One region of the Micromonospora sp. NPDC049274 genome, then DNA from elsewhere that is predicted to be linked to it. Evidence: riboswitches for the same ligand, from Rfam matches in the RefSeq annotation. Region 1 holds a riboswitch; the other holds the start of a gene.
What was found. A riboswitch is a leader RNA that binds a small molecule or an ion and turns the genes downstream of it on or off. The one in region 1 is predicted to bind S-adenosylmethionine.

Region 1 (7,963 bases):
CGCCGCGTCCTCCAGCGCTACGCCACCGATGGTCGGGCGGTGCTGGTCTCCAGCCATTTGCTGGCCGAGGTCGAGCAGACCTGCACGCACGCCGTGGTCGTGAACAAGGGCCGGATCGTGGCGTCCGGGCCGGTGCAGGAGATCGTGGGCGAGTCGCCGAGCGTGCTGTTCGACGTCTCCGACCCGGTGGCGGCGCGGGCGGTACTGGACCGGCTGCACGGCGTACGCGTGCTGCCGGAGAGCGACGGGCAGCTCGTGGTGGACACCAACGGCACCGCCCGCAGCGAAGTGGTGGCCGAGCTGGTGCGCGCCGGCATCGGCGTGGACCGGGTGGTGCCCCGGCGACGCCTGGAGGACGCGTTCCTCGCCCTGGTGGGCGACAACTCACGGGGAAGCGGTGACAGGTGATGGTTGGATCTCCCGTCGAGGCACCGGTGGGCGTCACCGACCCGGCCGGTGCGGCCCGGGGCTACCGGCCCTCGGCCACCATGCCCTTCGCGGCGGAGTTCCGCCGGCAGGCGTCCCGGCGGCGGACCCAGCTCGCACTCGGGTTCATGGTGCTGCTGCCGCTGATCATCCTGGTCGCCTTCCAGTTCAACTCCGGCGGTGACGACGACAACGGCAACAACGAGTTCGCCAGCCTGGTCGACCTGGCCACCTCTGGAGGGCTCAACTTCACCCTCTTCTCCATCTTCGTGTCGGCGTCGTTCCTGCTGGTGGTCGTCGTCGCGCTGTTCTGCGGCGACACGGTGGCCAGCGAGGCGAGCTGGGGCAGCCTGCGCTACCTGCTTGCCGTTCCGGTGCCCCGGGCCCGCCTGCTGACGGTGAAGCTGGTGGTCGCGCTCGCGTACTCGGGTCTGGCCCTGCTGCTGTTGGCCGGCACCGCCCTGCTGGCCGGCACCCTGCGCTACGGCTGGTCGCCGCTACGCAGCACCGTCGCCGCCGAGCTGGAGCCGGGCGAGGGGCTGCTCCGGCTGCTGGCCGTGCTCGGCTACCTGGCGGTCGTACTCCTGGTGGTGGCCGGTCTTGCGTTCCTGCTGTCGGTGACGACGGACGCCGCACTGGGCGCGGTCGGCGGAGCGGTCCTGCTCTGGATCCTGTCCAGCATCCTGGACCAGATCACCGCCCTGGGCGCGCTGCGCGACTTCCTGCCGACCCACTTCAGCACCGCCTGGCTGGGACTGCTGTCCACGCCGGTGCAGACCGACGATGTCGTCCGGGGCTGCATCTCGGCGATCAGCTACGCCACGCTGTTCTGGGGATTGGCGTTCTGGCGGTTCACCCGCAAGGACATCACGTCGTAGCCGCCCTCCAGGCGCTGACGCCGATCCGGCCGGTGTTGCCCACGTCGACGGGCCCATCCGGGTCGATCTCCTGGGCCGGCTGCCCGGCGGCGGGCGCGACAGTCAGGTACGCCCCGGCGGTGGCCACCACTTCGGAATCGGTGACCAGGTTGCGCCACAGGACGGTGGCGACGGCCCGCTCGCCCCTCTGTAGCGTCACCGGCTTCGGCGGCTGGTCGAAGCCCGACGTGATCTCCTTTGCACCGTTGACCACACTCAGGATGATCGGCTTGCGCTGCTCGTCCAGGACCCACAGCACGGGGTAGCCGTTGAGCTGGTAGGGGCGCCCACCGCAGTTGATCAGTTCCACGCCGAGGGCGCGCAGGCCCATCGCCGCGTCCCCTCCGGTGGACCGGATCCGTACGCCGGAGGCCGGGCAGTTGGCCAGCGGGTCGACGCTCGCCGACGGGGTCGCGGTCGCGCGCGGGGGCGGCGGCGGGCCCGGGGGGTCCCCGCCCTGGTTGCGATGATGATCGTCGATGGTGCAGGCGCTGAGCAGGAGAGCCGCCGCGACCGCCGCGCAGGCCCGTCGCCGTGCTGCCGTCTGGGTGATCATGCGCTGATCCTCGCCCACGAGAGCGTCCCCCGCCGCCCGCCCCCCCGCACGCGCCGTCCGTCCGGCCCGTGCGGGTCGCCCTCGCGTGCGGCCGGCGCGCCGTCCGTCCGGCCCTCGCGCGTTGCCCGCGTGCCACCCGCGCAGCCCCGTGCAGCGAAGCGCGTCCCGCACGTGTACCGCTGTTCGAAGCCTGTAGAGCTGCCCCACATCCGGGGCGGCGTCACCGCTGCCCCATTCGCGGGGCAGCTCGACAGGCTGTACAGACAGCTCGACAGGCTGCGCGGCCTGCATGGCAGGGGCAGTGCGTTCAGGTCGGGGGCGGTCCCTCGGCGAGGTCGGCTGGCGCCCCGCTCGGGGCCTGCGGGCACGGAGGTGCAGCTCGCGTGGCGCTGTCCACTCTGGCGGGCGCGCACCGCCGAGCACGGGTCCCGAAATATTTCGGTCGGGGATTTTCCCACTGGCAAGGAATTTATTATCCTGGATACATTCGTGCCTCACCATTGAAGACATCTATCCCCTTCGATGGAGGTCTCCATGAACGTCTCTCGGCTCGGCGGGCCGACCCTGTCCCTGTTCCGCATCGTGACCGGCCTGCTGTTCATGCTCCACGGCCTGTCCTCGGTCTTCGGGTTGTTCGGCGGCAACCCGATGACCGGCGCGGCCATACCCTTCGGCTCCTGGCCGGGCTGGTGGGCCGCGCTGATCCAACTGGTCTGCGGCGCGCTGGTGCTGGCCGGGCTCTTCACCCGGCCCGCCGCGCTCCTCGCCTCCGGCTCGATGGCGTACGCCTATTTCGTGGTCCACCAGCCCGAGGACCTGCTTCCGCTGCACAACGGCGGTGAGCTGTCGGCGCTCTTCTGCTGGTCGTTCCTGCTGGTCGCGGCACTCGGCTCGGGCCCCTGGGCGCTCGACGCGCTGTTCGCCCGGCGTCGCGCCGACGCTCCGCCGGCGGCGGTGGCCGAGCCCAGTCCCGTCTCTGCCTGACCGCCCCGTACCGCGCGCCGCCGGAGCCTCGACGAGGCGGCTTCGGCGGCGCGCCCGCGTGGCGGCGTCAGGCTGGAGGGCGCGGGGTGAGGACCGCGTCCAGCAGGCCCGGATACCGCTTGTCGACCTCGTCGCGGCGGAGTCGGACCAGCCTGCTGGTGCCGGCGGCCCGGGTGCGGGTCAGGCCCGCCTCGCGCAGCACCTTGAGGTGGTGACTGCGGGTCGCCTTGGAGACGCCGAAGTCGAAGCTGCCGCAGGCGGCCTCGCCGCCCTCGGCGAGCGCCCGCACGATCTGCAGCCGCACGTCGTCGGCGAGTGCGGCCAACACGGCGGTGACCGGTACGGCGGTCAGGTCGGGTTCGTGCGGCTCCATGTGACCAGTCTAACCCTTGTTCGACAACTATCGAACAACACCCTATGGTCGGTGTCGTTGGTTCGAAGATACTCGAACATTGGAGCTGACGATGCGATCCCGCGCCGCCGCCTATCCGCTGCTCGCCGTGCTCGCCTGGGGCGCGATGTTCCCGATCCTGGCCAGCGCGCTGAGCCGGGTCGACCCGCTCAACCTGACCACCGCCCGCTACCTGCTCGCCGCCGTCATCCTGGTCGCCATCCTGCTGCTCCGCGAAGGCTCGGCCGCGCTGCGGCTCGGCGGGCGGGGGGTGGAGGTCGTGGTGCTCGGCGTCGTCGGCTTCGCCGGCTTCAACCTGCTCACGAACCTGGCGCTCGAACACGCCGCCCCGCAGCAGATCTCCCTCTTCGTGGCCACCACGCCGGTCGTCACCCAGCTGGTCCGGTGGGCCCGGGACGGCGTACGACCGAAGCCGCTCCTGCTGGCCCTCTCCCTGGTGGCGCTCCTCGGCGTCGGCCTGGTGATCACCCGCGGGAGCCTGGCCGGGCTCGGCCAGTTCGGTCTCGGCGGGCTCATGATGATCGGCGCGGTGCTCGGTTGGGGCATCTACACCCACGGCGCCAGCCGGTTCGGCGCCTGGTCGCCGCTGCGCTTCACCACGCTCACCGCGCTCGCCGGCACGGCCGCCATGCTGGCCGCGAGCATCGGCGCCGACGCCTTCGGGTGGCAGCACGCGCCGGCCGCCGCCGACCTCGTGGCGGTCACCCCGCAGCTGGCGTACGCCGTGATCGTCGCCGCCGTCGTCGCGGTGCTGGCCTGGAACACGGGTGTGCAGCGGCTGGGCGCTGCCAACGCCGCCCTGTTCATGAACCTGGTCCCGGTCACCACGTTCGTCGTGCAGATCGCCCGGGGTTACCGGCCGGAGGCGATCGAGCTGGTCGGCGCCGCGATCACCATCGCCGCTCTGGTCGCCGCGAATCTCGCCACCAGGGCGCGGACCCGGTCGTCGTCCCTGCCGCAGTCCAGCGCGGTCACCGACCCGGCCGCGGTGGTCGACCCGGTGGCGGTGGCCGCCCGCTGACCCACTCCCTGGGATACCAGGTGGAGGCCACCGGCAACGTTGCCTAGACTCGACGACACAACTGCATACCTCATCCAGAGGGGCTGAGGGATACGGCCCGACGACGCCCCGGCAACCACCCCGCGCGCTCATCGCTGAGCGACAGGCGGGGCAGGTGCCAATTCCGTCCCCGCCGCACCGTGCGATGCGGGGAAAGATGAGAGGACTCGACATGACGTCGACGCTCGCCGCCTCCGGGATCGACACCTCCGCCAGCCCCGCCCGCGCCCTGGTCTGCCGCGCCTGTTCGGCGCGCTACCCGCTCGCCGCGCAGCACGCCTGTTACGAGTGTTTCGGCCCCCTCGAGGTGGACTACGACACCGCCGCCCTGGCCACGGTCACCCGGGAGCAGATCGAGGCCGGCCCGAACAACATCTGGCGGTACGCCGCGCTGCTGCCCGCCGGTCAGGACCCGGCCACCCGGGTCACCCTCGACCCGGGGCTGACCCCGCTGGTGGCGGCCCCGCACCTCGCCGCCGAGCTGGGCATCACCGCGCCGCTCTGGGTCAAGGACGACAGCGCCAACCCGACCCACTCGTTCAAGGACCGGGTCGTCTCGGTGGCGCTGACCGCCGCGAAGGCGCTCGGTTTCACGCGGTTCGCCTGCGCGTCCACCGGCAACCTGGCCAACTCGGTGGCCGCGCACGCCGCCCGCGCCGGCGTGCCCTCGGTCGTCTTCATCCCCAGCGACCTGGAGCAGGGCAAGGTCATCACCACCGCCGTCTACGGCGGCGAGCTGGTCGCCATCGACGGCTCGTACGACGACGTCAACCGGCTCTGCGGTGAGCTGGTGGAGACCGACGAATTCGAGGACACGGCGTTCGTCAACGTGAACGTCCGGCCGTACTACGCGGAGGGCTCCAAGACCCTCGGCTACGAGGTGGCCGAGCAGCTCGGCTGGCGCATCCCGGCCCAGGTGGTCATCCCGATGGCAAGCGGTGAGCTGCTCACCAAGATTGACAAGGCGTTCTCCGAGCTGGTCGAAATCGGCCTGGTCGAGGCGCCGGCCGGCGGCTGGAAGGTCTTCGGCGCCCAGTCGGCCGGCTGTAACCCGATCGCCACCGCGCTGCACGCCGACACCGACACGATCATCCCGGTCAAGCCCACAGGCATCGCCAAGTCGCTCAACATCGGCGACCCGGCCGCCGGCCTCTACGCCCTGGAGGCGGTCCGCCGCACCGGCGGTTGGATGGAGTACGCCGACGACGACGAGATCCGCGCCGGCATCCGTCAGCTCGCCCGCACCACAGGCGTCTTCGCCGAGACGGCGGGCGGGGTGACCGCAGCGGTGCTGCGCAAGCTCGTCGAGTCGGGTCGGCTCGATCCCACTGCGGAGACGGTCGTCTTCAACACCGGCGAGGGTCTGAAGACCATCGACGCGGTGGCCGGTCAGGTCGGCCCGACCCACCACATCAAGCCCAGCCTGCGCGCCGCGCGGGATGCCGGCCTCCTCGGCTGACCCGCGAGTCGTCCGGTAACTGGGTTTTCGCTGTGAGTGTGGAAAACCCGCCGCTCTGGACTTGACGGCAGGAACCGGACGGCGCAAGATGCTCCGTGCGGGAGGGCATTTCGCCGGAGACTTTTGAAGTTCTTGCGACCCAACGCCGGAGGCGTTGTGCGAGTGTCCCTCCCGACCACGTCCGATGGGGCCAGCGATTAATTCGCTGGCCCCATCGCTTTTCCGGCTGTCAGGCTCCCGGCATGAGCATCACGATCACGTCCTTCGACGGCACCGACCGGGTCGCGGTCGACGAGGCGTACCGGGTCGGGGTGGCGGCCAGCGAGGTCGACCTTCCGGACCTTCCGCCCTTCTGCCGGCGGCGCTTCGACGCGCAGTTCCACACGCCGGCCCCCGGCACCCGATCGCTCTGGGCGCTGGCCCGGCTGGACGGGGTGCCGGCCGGCTACCTCCAGCTCGACCTCCCGCAGCTCGACAACCCCGAGAACGCCACCGCCGAGCTGACGGTGCATCCCGAGCTGCGGCGGCGGGGCGTCGGCCGGGCACTGCACGAGTACGGCGTGCGCCTGCTGCGTGAGCACGGCCGCAAGCGGGTGGTTGCGGTGACCGTCTCCGCGCTGCCCGACGGGCCGGCCCGATCGGTGGCGGGCGACGCCTTCGCCGCCTCGACCGGCGCCCAGCCCGCACTCGCCGAGGTGCGACGCCGGCTGGAGATCGCCGACATCGACCGCGTCGCGCTGCGGGCGGCCCTGGCCGAGGCCCAGCCGCGGGCCGAGGGCTACCGGTCGGTCTGCTGGCAGGGGAACACCCCGCAGGAGTACGTGGCGGACGTCGCCTACCTGGACGGCCGGCTGATGATGGACGCGCCTCTGGGTGACGTGCAGTGGGAGCCGGAGCAGGTGGACGCCGAACGCATCCGGGGCAACGAGCGGGCGTTGGACGCGAAGGGCCGGCGGCGCTACCACCTCGGGATGCTCCACGAGGAGTCCGGCCGGTTGGTGGCCTGGACGCTGCTCGATGTGGGCGCCTCCGCCGACTGGCACGCGTACCAGCAGATCACCCTCGTCGACCCGGCCCACCGTGGGCACCGGCTCGGCCTGATCGCCAAGGCGGAGAACCTGCACCACCTGCTCACCCACGAGCCGGCGGTACGCGTCATCGACACCTGGAACGCGGCCAGCAACAGCTACATGGTGGCGATCAACGAGCAGCTCGGGTTCCGCCCGGTGGACGCCTGGACCGACTGGCAGCTCACCCTCTGACGGTTGGCGGCCCGGCCCCCGGCTCCTCCAGCCGCCGGGCCAGCTCGCGGACCGCGGCGTGGAAGTCCTCGTCCGGGATGAACCGGTGCGCCTGAACCGGGGGCGGCACGGTGTCGGTCGGCGGCACCAGCAAGGTCTTCGGGTCGCGTACCCAGCGGTCGACATGGCTCGCCGGATCGTCGGGCGCTTCCGCCTCGCCAGGCTGGAAGATCCGCCCGCCGATCGGGTCGGTGTACCGCCACAGGTTGATCCACCGCCAGGACAGGCCCGCACCCACCTCGCGTAGCACGTTGTCGTTGACGTACGCGGGGAAGTGCCGGGTGTACCTGTTGCCCAGCGGTGCGGCGTAGGTGAGCAGCGCGACCCGACGGCGGGAGTCGTCGGGAAGTTGCAGCACCGTCGCCGCGATCAGCACACTGCCGTGGCTCTGGCCGGAGAGCACCACCCCGCCCCCGTCGGCGGTGAGTTGCCCGATCCGGCGGGTCAGCTCGGGAACCGCCCGTTCGGCGTAACAGGGCGGGGCGAGGGGATGGGCGGCGCGTGGCCAGAAGGTGGCGAGGTCCCAGAGCACCCCGACCAGCCGGATCGGGCCGGACCGGTAGGCGACGAGTCCCGCCCCGGCCAGGAACAGGGCGAACAGGCCGATCAGCAGGGCGCCCAGATCGGTCACGAAGATCACCGGGCGGGCCAGCGACAGGCCACCCAGCCGCAGCGCGAGCGCACCCGGCCCCTGCCCTCGTACCGACAACCCCGCCGCCGTCAGGGTGAGCACCGCCAGCACCGCGTACGCCGTCGGGAGCAGCGGCCAGAGCCGGTCCGTCCGGGCGGCACGGGCGATGGCGTCCCGGACGGCCCGCACCCGCTCCGGCGGCACCCGGGACGCCTCG
Region 2 (7,963 bases), on a different contig from region 1:
GTCCGGCCCCCAGACCCGCATGCCGAAGGGTGCCAGCCCGACGCCGATCAGCAGGATCGTCGCCGCGGCCGGCAGCCCTCGGAACACGTCGGTGTAGACGCGGGCCGGCCAGCGCAGCCACCGACTGCGGGAGATGCCGGCCACGGCCAGCAGCAGGCCGAACACCGTGCCGAGCAGGGCGGCGGAGACCGCCAGGATCAGCGTGTTGGGCAGCCCGACGGTAAGCATCTCGGGCAGCGCCTCGCGCATCGCGTCGGCGTCGAAGAAGGTCTCCCACAGGGTGCTCAACGGATCCATCGGTGGCCTCTCCTACCGCCCTGCTCGCTCGTCACCAGTTCAGGAAGCGGCCGACGCCGACGGCGCAGCCGACGCCGACGGCACAGCCGACGCCGACGGCGCCGACACCGTGCCGCTGCCCGGCCTGAAGTCCGCCGGGATCGGCCGGCCCGGGTAGTACTGGGCCTGCAACCGGCTCCAGGTGCCGTCGGCGATGACCTCGTCGAGGCCCTTGTTCAGCGCCTCGCGCAGCTTGTCGCTGCCCTTGGCCACGGCGTACGCGGTCGGCGCCGGGCTGAGCTGCTTGGCCGCCACGGTGATCTTGCCGTTGCTGTCGGCTGCCGACTTCTCGCCGATCTCCGCCGGGGCGATCCACGCGTCGGCGGTGCCCGCCTTGAGCTGGTTGATCGCGCCGTTGTAGTCCGGCACCCGCACCGGGTCGAGCTGCTTGCCGGTGGCGTAGTCGTCCTGGACGGTGCCCTGCACCACCACGACGCGCTTGCCGGCGAGCTGGTCGAACCCGGTGATCGGCGAACCCGCCGGCACGTCCAGCCCGAAGTAGCCGAAGTCGTACCCGTTGCCGAAGTCGACCGTCTTCTTGCGCGCCTCGGTGATGGTGATCGAGGAGCTGCCCACATCGAACTTGTGGTTGTTGACCTGGGAGAGCAGCGCGGAGAAGTCGGTGCCGACGAATTCGACAGTGAGGCCGAGCTTGCCGGCGACCGCGGTCAGCAGGTCGTTGTCGAAGCCGGTGAACTTGCCATCCTTGAGGTACACGTTCGGCGGGGCGTCGGTGAGCGTGCCGGCGCGCAGCACACCGGCCTGCGCCAGGCCGTACGGGTTGCCGGCGGTGTCGGTCGAGGCGTCGTCACCGCAGGCGGTCAGCGCGGTGGTGGCCAGGACGGCGGCCGCGCCCAGGGCAACGAAGCGGCTCAAGCCAGAAGAAAATCGCACGGGTGTCTCCAAAAGGGTGCGTCGACCCGGTCGATCATGAAGTTGTTGCCCCGACACGCCGGTCGGGCGGGCAACAACTTCATGATCGACAGCGGGGTGGGTGGGCGCGGTGCGCCCGGGGAGGGGAGGGAGGGGGAGGGTGCTAGCGCGTCAGGCGGCGGTACACGCCGCGCTGCACATTCGCATCAGGTCCACGTGCCGTCGCCGGGTCAGGGTCGGCGTGAGCCGACCGGCCGGTGGGGTGGGGCTGAGGATGCGCATACGGTCTCCCGGGTCTGGTGCTGACCTGGGTGCCAGGCCACGCTTGCGCCGACGACGTGCCGGTGCCTGGTCTTCACCCGGGGCACCCCACCGCGGAGGAGGGTTGCCGGCCAGCGAGCCGGGGCTTCGCGCTGGCACTCATGACCTGCGCCGAGGCTAGCAGCTCCGACCGGTGGACCGTCCAGCCGTTATGACCACGCTCACCGTCGGGCGACGGTTCGACCCGCAGGTCAACCGGCGTGCACGTGCGGTCGGCGGCGCGGGTCCGGTTCCTGCCGGCGCAGGATCTCCCGGGTGACCGAGGCGATCGCGCCCTGCCCGAACGCCAGGTAGCGAAGGATGTTGCGACCCGGGCCACCCTCGCTCCACTCGAAGTAGATGTGCGGGCGTCGCCGGCTCCGTTCGCGGATCTCCAGCAGCAGGGCGGCGAGCGCGGTGGGCACCGAGGAGCCGGTCAGGCTGAGCACCGGGTAACTGTCGTGCGCCACACTGCCGCGCACCAGCAGGTCGGTCTCGAAGTCCGACGGGTCGGTGATGTGAACCTCGACGAAGATGACGTCGCCGTCGTCGGGGAAGTCGTTGTCCGCCATGGTCTGGGCCAGCTTGGCGCGGTACTCGGCCGGATCGCGGCGCTGCGGCTCGTGTGCGATGAGGCGGATCCGACGGGTGGCGCGTTCGTCGATCATCCGGGCGGCGACCGGATCCAGCTCGACGTGGTCGACCCGCAGCTCGTAGGCCCGCATGATCCGGGACAGCACGGACACCAGGATCATCCCGCCGATGAAACAGGCGGCGATCTTGACGCCGTCGGGGCGTTCCACGACGTTCGCCACTGTGGTGTAGACGAAGATCAGCGCGATGGCGCCGAACGCCCACGTCCGCCCCCGCTGCCGCCGTCGCCGCGCCGCGAGGGTCACGGCCGTCGCCGCCGAGGTGATCAACACCAGAACCCCTGTGGCGTACGCGCCGCCCTGCGCGTCCACGCTCGCCGAGAAGACCACGGTGATCAGGAATGCCACCGCGGTGAAGACCAGCACCAGCGGCCGGACCGCCCGCGCCCAGGCAGGCGCCATGCCGTAGCGCGGCAGATACCGGGGTACGAGGTTGAGCAACCCGGCCATCGCCGACGCCCCCGCGAACCACAGGATCGCGATCGTGGACAGGTCGTAGACGGTGCCGAACACACCGCCGAGGTGCTGGTGCGCCAGGTAGGCCAGCGCCCGGCCGTTCGCCGGACCGCCGGGCTCGAACGCCTCGGGCGGGATCAGCACGGTGGTGGTCACGCTGCTGGTGATCAGGAAGACGCTCATCGTCGCGGCGGCGGTGGTGAGCAACCGCCGCGCGCCCCGGATCCGGCCCAACGGCCGGTCCTCCGAGTCCTGGCGATCCCCCCGGATGTGCGGCATCACCGCCACCCCGGTCTCGAAACCGGACAGGCCCAACGCCAGCTTCGGGAACACCAGCAGGGACAGCCCAACCACCAGCAGGGGATCGCCGTGCCCGGTGCGCAGCGCGGTGGTCCAGTCCCCGACCGCGCTCGGGTGGGTCACCACCCGCCACAGCGCGTCGGCGATCACCACCGCGTTCAACGCCAGGTAGACCGCGACCAGGACGACCGCGATCCCGATGGCCTCGCCGAATCCCTTGAGGAACACCGCGCCCAGCAGCGCCACCAGCAGCAGTGTGAGGGCCACCTCGTGCCCCTTGAGACCGCTCGGCCAGAACGGGTTCTCGTCGATGTGGGCTGTCGCGTCCGCCGCCGAGAGGGTGATGGTGATGATGAAGTCGGTGGCCGCGAAGCCGAGCAGCACCAGCACGAACAGCTTGCCCGGCCAGTAACTCAGCAGGCGTACGAGCATCGCGATCGAGCCCTCACCGTGCGGGCTCTCCACCGCCACCCGCCGGTACACCGGCAGCGCGCCCAGCAGTGTCACCAGCACCAGCACCAGCGTCGCCACCGGCGACAGCGCCCCGGCGGCCAGCGCCGCGATGCCCGGCTGGTAGCCCAACGTCGAGAAGTAGTCGACGCCGGTCAGGCACATCACCTTCCACCACGGGTGGTGCCGATCCGCCGGCGGGCGCCCGTGTGGGCCGGGATGCCGCGCGGCCTGCTCCGTACCGCCGTCGAGCAGCCAACCGCGCAGCCGCCCGGCGCGCCTGTTGCCCTGCACCGGCGCTTCCCCCGTCCTCCGCCCATGGTCACCGCGAGTATCCGCCCGGCCTCACGCGCCCGTCTCGGGTACGCCGAACCCGCCCGTCGCGGGTGGGCGAGGCGGGCCTGTCGGAGGGTTTCGGCCCGCGGGCAGGGGGGATGCAGCGCCTCCGGCGCCCCCGCGCCGAACCGTCCGGTAGGGCCGGGAGGCCGCCGGAGGGGGATGTCACCGGGAGGGAGCGGGTCATGGTCGGCGGCCGTCGCTTCCGCCCGGGTGGTGGCTTCGGCCGCCAGCTCGACGAGCACGAGACCCACGTCGGCGTGCCGCCACCGCCGGAGCCGCCACCGCCCGCCGGGGGCATGGTGGACAGTGCCGTCTACATCCGGGGACACCGGTTCGCCTCGCCGGCCGGCCTCGCCGAGACGTACTCCTGCCTCCAGGAGCAGGACGACGCGATGGCCTGGATCGGGTTGTACCGACCCGACATCGACCAGATCTCCTCGCTGGCGCGCGAGTTCCGCCTGCACGACCTGGCGGTGGAGGACGCGATCAACGCCCACCAGCGACCGAAGCTGGAGCGGTACGGGCACACGCTCTTCGTGGTGCTGCGTGCCGCCCGCTACGACGACCTGCGGGAGGAGGTCGAGTTCTCCGAACTGCACCTGTTCATCGGGCCAGGCTTCGTGGTGACGGTCCGCCACGGCGAGGTCCCCGACCTGGCCGCGGTGCGGCGGCGGATGGAGGCCGACGCGCCGATGCTCGCCCGGGGGCCCGAGGCGGTCCTGTACGCGATCCTCGACCAGGTCGTCGACGGGTACGCGCCGGTGGTCGCCGGGCTGGAGAACGACATCGACGAGATCGAGACCCAGGTCTTCGGCGGCGACCCGAACGCCAGCCGGCGCATCTACGGGCTCAGCCGGGAGGTCATCGAGTTCCAGCGGGCCGCCCGCCCACTGCTCGGCATCCTCGACGCCTTGGCCAGCGGTGCCGGCAGCTACGGCACCGACGAGGAGCTGCGCCGCTACCTGCGCGACGTGACCGACCACCTCACCCAGGTGGTGGAGCGCGTGGACGGCTTCCGGCACCTGCTGCAGAACATCCTCACCGTCAACGCGACCCTCGTCTCGCAGCAGCAGAACGAGGAGATGCGCAGCCTGACCGCTGCCAGCTACGCGCAGAACGAGGAGCTGAAGAAGGTCTCCTCGTGGGCCGCGATCCTGTTCGCCCCGACGCTCATCGGCACCGTGTACGGGATGAACTTCGTCCACATGCCGGAGCTGAACTGGCGCTTCGGCTACCTGTTCGCGCTGCTGTTGATGCTGCTGGTCTGCGGCACCCTCTACCTGGTCTTCAAGCGGCGCGGCTGGCTCTGAGAGCGCGGCGCGACTGTCACTCGATGCCGCGCAGGATGTGCCGTTCGTCCTCGCTGTCGTCGTCGCCCGCGGCGATGCGGCCGAGCAGCACGGCGGCGGCCCAGATGGTCAGGGGGGTGGCCGCTCCGGTCATCCCGCCGCCGGTCCGGTCGTGGTTGGTCTGGCTCCGCTCCGTGCGCGGTGGCCTGCGCTGAGCCTGCATGGGCCCTGCCTCTCCTCGTCGAAGCCGCCGCGGGCAGCGCGGTGTGCGCCCGCGCCCCCGGCCGGGCGACCGCTCGCGTTGGGTCGCCACCGGTACGGCATCCACGTCGAACCATCCCATGCCCGGCCGCATCCGCACCCCCTGTTTTCGGTTTCCCGACTGTCGCCCGCCAAACCGGACATTTCGCCGCGATGGTGCCTCGGGCCTGTCGACTGGGTAGCGAGGCACGCGTGAGTGAAGCTCTCGGCACGGCCGCACCCGCCGTTCCCGGACGCCTGGCGTTGCCGCACTACCTCGTCGCGGCGACGCTCGCCAGGGGTGCGGACGCCGGTGCCGCGGTGGGGGTGGTCCTGTTGGCCACCCTGCCGGAGGTCGGGGCCAGTCGTCCGGCGCTGCTGGGCGGGTTGCTGGCCACCTGCCTGACCGCACCGCATCTGCTGGGGCCGTTGCTCGCCCGCCCGCTGGACCGGGCACGGGACGGGCGGGGCCTGCTGGCCGCCGCGTTCGCCACGTACGCCGGAGCTGTCGCGCTGGCCGCGCTGCTGCTCGGCCGGCTGCCGGTCGGTGTGCCTGCCGCGCTGCTGATCGTGGCCGGGGCCTGCGGGCCGCTGCTGACCGGGGGGCTGAGCAGCCGGCTGGCCGCGCTCCTCGCCCCGGACGAGCGGGCGCAGCGCCGGGGTCAGGGCTGGGACGCGGTGACGTACGGGGTGGGCGGCAGCGCCGGCCCGGCCCTCGTGGCAGTGCTCGCCGCGGTGGCCGGACCCCGGATGTCCCTGCTCGGGTTGGCCGCCGCCACAGTGGTCGCGGCGGTCCTGGTGGGCACACTGCCGGCGCAGGTGTCCGGACGGCACGGGCCGGCGCGGACGGTGCCCGCCGCGCGCGGCGGCCTGCGGGTGCTGCTCGGGCCCGGGCCGCTGCGCCGGGTCACCGGGGTCACCATGGTCGGCGCGCTCACCGGTGGAGCGATCTCGGTGCTCGCCGTCATGCTGGCGGCGGACCTCGGCCGGGAGGCGGCCTCCGGTGCGCTGCTCGCCGCCGCCTACGGGGGCGGAAACCTCGTTGCCGCTCTCGTGGTCACGGCGTTCCCGCTGACCGGCGAGCCGGAGCGGCTGACGTTCCGGTGGGCGGCGCTCGGCGCGGTGGCGGTCGCGCTCTGCGCGGCAGTGCCCGGCTTCCCGCTGGGGGTCGCCGCGTTCGCGCTGGCCGGGGCGGCGACCGCGCCACTCTTCGCGGCGACCCTGGCCGCCCGGTCGGCGTACGCGCCGGACGACGTGCGGGCACAGGTGTTCGTATCCACGGCGGCGCTGAAGGTGGCCGCCGCCTCGCTCGGCACCGGGCTGGCCGGGGTGCTCGCCCCGCTCGGTCCACGCCTGTTGCTTGTCGCCGGGGCATCTGTCACGCTCGCCGCCGCGCTGGCGGCGACCGTCACCGCCCGGCGTCGCGTCGGCGACCGGAGGCGCGTCGGCCAGGGGCGTATCGGCTAGGGGCGCATCGGCTAGCGGGCGCATCGGCCAGCGGGCGCGTCGGCCAGGGGCGCGTCGGCTAGCGGGCGCGTCGGCCAGGGGCGCGTCGGCCAGGGGGCGCGTCGGCCAGGGGCGCGTCCGCGACCGGGGGCCCGGCGGTGGCTAGGACAGCGGGTGGGCGATGCCGCGGGCGTGGTCGGTGAGCGCCGCGCCGACCACTGTCGCCGACAGCGGCAGCACCTCCAGGCAGCGGCGCACCGCCGCGGCCATCAGCGTGTTCGGCACCCGCATGGACAGCGTGCAGTGCGGCACCCAGCGCCCCGGCTGGTAGTGCCCGGCCAGGGTGACGCCGCCGGCGGCGAGCCGGCCGTGCACCAGCCGGTGGTGGGCCAGCAGCTCCGGTGTGGGCGCCGGACCGAGCCAGAGCACCCGTCCGACGAACTGACCGACGTGCTGGAAGTCGAGCCGCAGCGGGGCTGCCACGACGGTTCCGCGCAGCGCCTCGGCGACCTGCTCGGGATCGAAGCGGGGCGCCACCGCGAGCGAGACGTGCGGACGGTGCCGCTGTTCCAGCAGCGAGCGCATGCTCTGCACGCCCTCGGCCTCCAGCGCGTCCCACAGCACCCGGATCCGTCGGGTGGCATCCGGGTCCAGATACAGCTCCAGCGCCGCGACCACGTGATCACCGTAGCGGCCGAGGTTTGGCCGTCCGTGTCCGGCGGTACCGTGATCCGAAACAGACCAGGAGGCGTGCCCCGTGGACGTGAGTGACCTGCTGACCGAGACGTACGACCGGCTGCCCGACCTCGTCCGCGCGGCGGTCGACGGCCTCACCCCGGAGCAGTTGCGCTGGGCGCCCGCCGAGGGCGCCAACCCGGTCGGGTGGCTGGTCTGGCACCTGACCCGCGTCCAGGACCATCACGTCGCCGACCTGCTCGACACCGAGCAGGTCTGGGTGAGCGGGGACTGGGCGGGGCGGTTCGGGCTCACCGCCGATCCGGACAACACAGGCTATGGCCACACGCCCGCCCAGGTCGCCCAGGTGCGGCCGGAGAGCGCGCAGGCGCTGATCGACTACTACGCGGCGGTCGCGGCGCGTACCGGATCGTTCCTGGCCGGGCTGCGACAGGCGGACCTGGACCGCGTCGTCGACGAGTCGTGGGACCCGCCGGTCACCCTCGGCGTGCGGCTGGTCAGCATCGCCGACGACGACCTGCAACATGCCGGGCAGGCCGCCTACGTGCGCGGCCTCGTCGACGCCGACTGACCCGCGTCCCCCGG

Region 2: another riboswitch for S-adenosylmethionine. It lies ahead of AB0K10_RS28620 (putative leader peptide); the one in region 1 lies ahead of thrC (threonine synthase).

Annotation. Positions count from the first base shown of each region.
Region 1 is NZ_JBFAQS010000008.1:247,818-255,780, reverse strand. Features, by position in the region: gene AB0K10_RS17855 (alpha/beta fold hydrolase) at 1-408, shown strand, start outside; gene AB0K10_RS17850 (ABC transporter permease subunit) at 408-1,304, shown strand; gene AB0K10_RS17845 (DUF4232 domain-containing protein) at 1,294-1,899, opposite strand; gene AB0K10_RS17840 (DoxX family protein) at 2,434-2,883, shown strand; gene AB0K10_RS17835 (metalloregulator ArsR/SmtB family transcription factor) at 2,951-3,256, opposite strand; gene AB0K10_RS17830 (DMT family transporter) at 3,348-4,316, shown strand; SAM riboswitch class I at 4,384-4,519, shown strand; gene thrC (threonine synthase) at 4,528-5,814, shown strand; gene AB0K10_RS17820 (GNAT family N-acetyltransferase) at 6,057-7,076, shown strand; gene AB0K10_RS17815 (hypothetical protein) at 7,066-7,963, opposite strand, start outside.
Region 2 is NZ_JBFAQS010000020.1:76,583-84,545, forward strand. Features, by position in the region: gene AB0K10_RS28610 (amino acid ABC transporter permease) at 1-297, opposite strand, end outside; gene AB0K10_RS28615 (ABC transporter substrate-binding protein) at 337-1,212, opposite strand; gene AB0K10_RS28620 (putative leader peptide) at 1,381-1,491, opposite strand; SAM riboswitch class IV at 1,526-1,637, opposite strand; gene AB0K10_RS28625 (amino acid transporter) at 1,722-3,662, opposite strand; gene corA (magnesium/cobalt transporter CorA) at 3,890-5,017, shown strand; gene AB0K10_RS28635 (hypothetical protein) at 5,034-5,219, opposite strand; gene AB0K10_RS28640 (MFS transporter) at 5,450-6,703, shown strand; gene AB0K10_RS28645 (2'-5' RNA ligase family protein) at 6,845-7,360, opposite strand; gene AB0K10_RS28650 (DinB family protein) at 7,440-7,949, shown strand.